Regions from separate parts of the Cobetia amphilecti genome, predicted to be linked through region 2. Evidence: predicted binding sites of a transcription regulator. Region 2 holds the regulator's gene; the other holds the start of a gene.
The links. Region 2 encodes LexA, which represses DNA repair genes until DNA is damaged. Its sites were predicted from a motif close to TACTGTNTANNTANACAGTA; they were not measured.
Positions count from the first base shown of each region.

Region 1 (3,409 bases), 1.8 Mb from region 2:
CACAACCCCACATAGAGGTACTCGCATGAATGCGGTAATTCTGGCCGTCCTGGTCATGGTCGGCCTGTCGTTGGCTCGCGTCTCGGTCGTCTTCGCGCTGGTCGCCGGCGCCCTGGTCGGCGGTCTGTTCAGTGGCCTGTCTCTGACCGACACGCTCGGCGCCTTCAATGACGGTGTCGGCGGCGGCGCCAAGGTCGCGCTGGCCTACGCCACCCTCGGTGCCTTCGCCGTCGCCCTGTCTCGCTCCGGTTTGCCGGACCTGCTCGCCGCACGCCTGATCGGCCTGCTCAATGGCGAAAGCACGCCGCGCCGCCAGACGGCCATCAAGTACGGCCTGCTGGGCAGCGTGACCCTGGTCGCGATTTCCTCCCAGAACCTGATTCCGGTCCACATCGCCTTCATCCCGATCCTGATTCCGCCGCTGCTGGTCGCCATGAACCGCCTGCGCCTGGATCGTCGTGCCGTGGCCTGTGCACTGACCTTCGGCCTGACCGCGCCCTACATGCTGCTGCCGGTCGGTTTCGGCTCCATCTTCCTCAACGACATCCTGCTGGCCAACATCAATGAGGCCGGTCAGTCGCTCGGTCTCGACGTGACCCGCGGCATGGTGCCGATGGCGATGGCGATTCCGGTCGGCGGCATGTTCCTCGGCCTGCTGACGGCGCTGTTCGTCTCCTACCGCAAGCCGCGTGACTACGCGACCCGCGAGATCAAGTCCAGCAACGTACCGCACCACACGCCCATGCACACGCCGTCCAAGAGCGGCCTGATCATGGCAGGTATCGCCATCATCGCCGCCCTCGGCATTCAGCTGTATTCCGGTTCGATGATTCTCGGCGGCCTGGTCGGCTTCGCCATCCTCTCGCTGGGTGGTCTGTTCAAGTGGAACGAAGCGGATGACCTCTTCACGTCCGGCATGCGCATGATGGCGCTGATCGGCTTCATCATGATCTCGGCGGCAGGTTTCGCTTCCGTGATGAAGGCCACCGGCGACATCCAGACCCTGGTTGACGCCTCCTTCCACATCATCGGTGACAACAAGCCGCTGGCCGCGCTGGTCATGCTGATGGTCGGCCTGTTCATCACCCTGGGTATCGGCTCCAGCTTCTCGACCATTCCAATCATTGCCGCCATCTACGTGCCGCTGGCGCTGCAATTCGGCTTCTCGCCGCTGGCTACCGTCGCACTGATCGGCACCGCCGCCGCGCTGGGGGATGCCGGCTCACCGGCCTCTGACTCGACCCTCGGCCCGACTGCCGGCCTGAATGTCGATCAGCAGCACGACCACATCTGGGACAGCGTGGTGCCGACCTTCATCCACTACAACATCCCGCTGATCGTGTTCGGCTGGGTGGCCGCGATGACGCTGTAATCCGCTGAGCGACAGTCTCGCGCCCAAGCGAGATGCCAGACATGCCAACGCCCGACAGAGAGGACCTTCCTCACTGTCGGGCGTTGTCGTTGCGCAGCCGGCTCAGGCGCAATGAATGGGCACAGCCACTGGACAGCCATCCAGTCTTTTAGCATGATGCGCGCATGCGCAAGATCCTCCACGCCGACTGCGATTGCTTCTATGCCGCCGTCGAGATGCTCCGCCATCCCGAGTGGCGCGAGGTGCCCATCGCCATCGGTGGCCGCACAGAGCAACGCGGTGTCATCGCCACCTGCAACTATCCCGCGCGTGCCTTCGGCGTACGCTCGGCGATGTCGACTGCCCGCGCGCTGCGCCTGTGCCCTCAGCTGATTCTGGTGCCACCGGACTTCGAGCGCTACCGCGCCGTTTCCGCCGAGATCCAGTCACTCTTCCATGAGCTGACGCCCCTGGTGGAGCCCCTCTCGCTGGATGAAGCCTATCTGGATGTCAGCGCCGTGACTGACTTTCAGGGCAGCGCCACCTGGATGGCGCGCTGGTTGAAGGAAGAGGCGCTAAAGCGCACCGGCATCACGCTTTCCCTTGGCGTGGCCGCCAACAAGTTTCTGGCCAAGATCGCCAGTGACTGGGAAAAGCCCGACGGCCTGACGGTAATCACGCCCGAGACCAGCGACGCCTTCATCCGCCAGCTGCCCGTCGGCAAGCTGCACGGGGTCGGCCCTGCGACGCTGGCACGTCTGACGCGCCTGGGCATCACCACCTGCGAGGACATGCGCACCACGCCGTTGACGACCCTGGCCGAGCACTTCGGCAAGTTCGGCACCCGCCTGCACGAACTGGCGCACGGCATCGATGAGCGACCGGTGCGTGTCGAGCGCGAGCGCAAGTCGATCAGTGTCGAACACACCTTCGATCACGACCTGCCTGATCTGCCGGCCTGTCTCGAGCGCCTGCCCGCCCTGCTCGAACGCCTGACCAGCCGTCACGCCCGCCATGACCAGCCGGTACTGGCCAAGCAGTTCGTCAAGATCCGCTTCAGCAACTTCGAGAGCACCACGCTGGAAAGCCTGCTCCCCGCCTCGACCACCACACTGCCGAGCGCCAACAGCTTCGCCCTGCTGATGGAGCAAGCCTGGCAACGCGGCCATCGCCCTGTCCGCCTGCTGGGCGTCGGCGTGCGCCTCAAGGCCCGTGAGGACGCCCAGCAGCTGGGATTGTTCTAGCTCGCGCCAGGCGCTCACCCATCCCGCAAACAACAAAGCCGGCACCTGAAACAGGTACCGGCTTCTTCGTCACGACCTCAGGTCGGTGACAGACTCATGCGCCGAGCAAGCGTGGCTCAGGCAAAGACGATGGTCTTGTTGCCATGGATCAGCACGCGATCCTGCAGGTGCCAGCGCAGCCCGCGCGCCAGCACTTTCTGCTCGACATCACGGCCGATGCGCACCAGTTCCTCGGCGGTATGGCAGTGAGTGACGCGGTGGATGTCCTGCTCGATGATCGGGCCGGCATCCAGCTCTTCGGTCACGTAATGGCAAGTCGCCCCGATCAGCTTGACCCCACGCCCGAAGGCCTGGTGATACGGCTTGGCGCCCACGAAGGAAGGCAGGAAGCTGTGGTGGATGTTGATCAGGCGACCGGCATAGCGCTCACACAGGCTCGGCGGAATGATCTGCATGTAGCGCGCCAGCACGATGCAATCGGCTTGGGATTCTTCCACCAGACGCTCGACTTCGGCAAAGGCCGGCGCCTTGTCATTCTTGTCGACCGGCACGTGATGGAACGGAATGCCGTGCCATTCCACCAGCGAGCGCATGTCATCGTGGTTGGAAATGACGCAGGGAATCTCGCAATCCAGATCACCGGACTGCCAGCGATGCAGCAGGTCCACCAGGCAATGGGAGTCCTTGGAGACCATCAACACGACACGCTTCTTGGCAGCGGTGTCATGCACGCGCCACTGCATGCCGAACTCTTCACCGATCGGGGCGAAGCGCTTGCCGAGCTCAGCGGCGCTCAGGCCGATGGTTTCGGGGT
Region 1 is NZ_CP136695.1:3,150,900-3,154,308, forward strand. It holds gene R1T44_RS13420 (Na+/H+ antiporter family protein) at 26-1,372, shown strand; gene dinB (DNA polymerase IV) at 1,537-2,595, shown strand; gene purU (formyltetrahydrofolate deformylase) at 2,712-3,409, opposite strand, start outside.
Region 1: a site for LexA is predicted at 1,499-1,518, ahead of dinB (DNA polymerase IV). Genes of this name have one in related genera too.

Region 2 (3,409 bases):
CGACTGCCACTCGGCGCGTCATTGCGTATCTCAAGGCTTTGGCGCGAGAGGTCCACCGCTACCCAGCAGGCCATCAGCTGGCCGCCTGGGTGACCGCCTCACCATCTCCGAGCGAGGCCGGCAACGGCGCTGCCATCGCCGCGACCACCACCGGACGCATGTGCTGGATCAGCTCACGCACCGTGGTGTGATGGCCGTACTCGGCTTCCTCGATATCGCGCAGCGCATCCAGGCCCGAGAAGGTGAAAATCACGCTGCCGAGCATGAAGTGCAGGCGCCAGAAGCGCTCGTTGTCCGGCAGATCAGGCGTCGCCAGCTTCAAAAGCTCGGCGAAGCGGCTGAAGACCGTGCCGTAATGCTCGCGGATATAGCGTCGCATGTGGCCCTGCCCCTGGGTATAGGCCAGCCCGAGCAGGCGCATGAAGGTACGCAGGCTGTTGCGCTCGGCCGGCACCTCCAGCACGGTACGCGCCATCACCTCCAGCAGGACCTCCAGCGGCACCTGACGCCCGGCGTATTGCTGCTCGACGCTGTCGAGTGCCGCGTGGAAGCGCTCACTGAACGGGTCGAGATAGCGTGCGAAGACCGCCTGGATCAGCGATTTCTTGGAGCCGAAGTGGTAGTTCACCGCCGCCAGATTGACCTTGGCCTTGCTGGTAATGTTACGCAGTGAGGTCTCGGCGAAGCCGCGCTCGGCGAACAGCACCTCGGCAGTATCGAGGATGCGGGTAACGGTATCGGTCTGGGCCATGGGCGGAACCCTTGTCAGGTAGAAAAGAACTGGAGTCGTAGGTCACGGCGCAAGCCCCGCGCGGCGACTCTCTCATGAGGTGGTGCATGTTCACCGCAAGGCACGTTCGATCACGGCACCCGTGAGCACCGCCATCGACGAACATTCGTTTGAAACACTTTGATTCTAGCGCGCCATGCCATGACTGACAATTCTCTCGCGTTTCAAACGCCAGAGGTTTAGCCAAGCCTGATATTCCCTCAACGCTGACCGTGCCGATTCAAGGGCTCGCCTAGCTGGGTGACTGACCACCCCGCCAGCGCCAGGCCGGGTTCACTTCCAGACATTCACCACCAGACATTTACCTCCAGGCATTCACTTCCAGACATTCCCATCAAGAAAGAATGCCTCGGATATCGGCACGAAAAGTCGCCAGACAGCGATATCTCGGCGACTACCTGCCCTTTGAGGCCACCACGCAAGCCACGATGCCTTGCATGACCGCCATGACTGGATACAATGACAGTTGTATGGATGCACACCCCGTGCCGTCAGCTCAAGATGCCGCCCAGGCCAAAGGCAATGCCATGACCCAGCCGCTTACTCCGCGCCAGCAGGATGTCTTCGACTTCATCATCAAGACCATCAAGTCCTCTGGCTACCCGCCGACGCGGGCCGAAATCGCCCAGGCGCTGGGCTTCCGCTCACCGAATGCTGCCGAGGAGCATCTGCGTGCCCTCAAGCGCAAGGGCGCCATCGAGATGGTGCCGGGCACCTCTCGCGGCATTCGCGTGCCGTCGCTGGCTGACGTCGACGACAGCGCCAACGATGGCCTGCCGGTGATCGGGGAAGTGGCCGCCGGCAGTCCGATTCTTGCCAGCGAGCATATCGACCGTCACTGCCCGCTGCCGAGCGACTACTTCTCGCCGGCTGCCGACTACCTGTTGCGCGTGCGCGGCGTGTCGATGAAGGACGTGGGAATTCTGGAAGGCGACCTGCTGGCCGTGCACCGCACCAGCAGCGTGCGTGACGGACAGATCGTAGTGGCACGTCTGGGGGATGAGGTCACCGTCAAGCGCTTCCGCCGTGACGGGCACTACGTGTGGCTGGAAGCCGAGAACGAGGACTTCTCGCCGATCAAGGTCGACCTGCGCACGGACAGCCTGGAGATCGAAGGTCTCGGGGTGGGCGTCATCCGCGATGGCGGCCTGCACTGAGGCCTTGACCAGCAGCGCTTTGAGCAACGAGCTATGCCCAGCAGCACCTTTCTCGCAGAGCTCTGAGCAACAGAAAAGCCGCACGCATTGCACAAAAAAACCCGCCTCGAGGCGGGTTTTTTTGTGCGCGAAGCGCGAGCGATGAATCAGTGCACGATGCCTTCTGACTGCTCGTCCTCGTCTTCTTCGCCATCCCAGAGGCGAGTCCGGGTGATGGCGTGGTCGATCATCTCACGCGCGACCTCGAAACGATTGTCACGCAGCAGATCGGCGGCCTCGTCCGAAATGCGAATGCTGAGCAGCGGCTCACCTTCGCTTTCCGCGGCGCGCAGAATCACTTCACCATCTTCCATTTGCACAATTTCAAGTACGGCGGGATCGGACACGTCATTCCTCCTGCACGGCATCTCGCGAGATACCGGCGTCGTTGTAATCGTCAGCGCGACGGCTGGCAAGCCCGGCACCGCGTTGCCATCAGCGACGCAGAAAAAAGTACGACCACAGCCAGAGCCATGGTCGTACCGGAGAATGCAGGGCTTGCCACAATGCGATCAGTCTAGCACCCGTGAAGGCGAAACGTCACCCGATTGCCATGCGCCAGTCATCACCAGCGTGCAGCACCAGATCAACGCCTTGACCTACCACTCGACACTCGACTCGCGCAGCTGCGGCAGCAGCGCCTTGAATGCCGTGATGGCGGCACTGAGACGCTCGGCCAGCGAGGCGCTCGAGGCTGCCGCGATGATCAGACCATCACCACGCGAACGCGATTCCTCGCGGCGAGCGACGCCGCCCTCTTCATGCAGGCGGGTCACATCCGCGACCAGCTCAGACAACCAGCTGTCGGAATGCTCCAGCAGGCTGCGCAGCTGCTCGACCTCGGCGATGGGCGTCGGCGGCGACGCCAGGCGCTCGCGCCAGCTACCCTCTGGCCAGCGCGCCGTCACGGCACACTCTTCCAGCAATGACGCCAGCGCCAGCTCCAGCAGGGCGAGCGCGCCCTCTTCACCGGCCATGCGACGCGCCACGGCATGCTCATCGTCGCCAGAGGCTGCTGACTGGGCCAGCAGCAACTCGGCCTGATACAGCAGCTGATTGGTACGGGCACGCTGGCTCATCAGCTCTTGGCTCCCTTGCGCTTGTCCTCGACGACCCAGCGGCCGTTGTCGTAGGTCGCCTTCCAACCGGTCGCCTTGCCTTCCTCATCGGTCATGACGTACTGAGCCTTGACCTTGCGCGAGAAGCGAATCTGCGCCGGACGTCCGTCCGGGTCCTGATCCGGGGCTTCGAGAATGAAGTGATACTTCTCCGGCAGCTCGTCGGCATGCGCCTTGAGCTCCTTGACCAGCGGCGGACGCGTCTCGCGATTCTTGGGGAACTGACTGGCCGCCAGGAACAGGCCACTGGCGCCATCGCGCAGCACGTAGTGGTCCTCGACCTTGACGCAGGCAAGTTCCGGCAT
Region 2 is NZ_CP136695.1:1,362,498-1,365,906, reverse strand. It holds gene R1T44_RS05865 (L,D-transpeptidase) at 1-74, opposite strand, end outside; gene R1T44_RS05860 (TetR/AcrR family transcriptional regulator) at 74-751, opposite strand; gene lexA (transcriptional repressor LexA) at 1,318-1,947, shown strand; gene R1T44_RS05850 (hypothetical protein) at 2,094-2,333, opposite strand; gene R1T44_RS05845 (DUF6586 family protein) at 2,586-3,065, opposite strand; gene topA (type I DNA topoisomerase) at 3,065-3,409, opposite strand, start outside.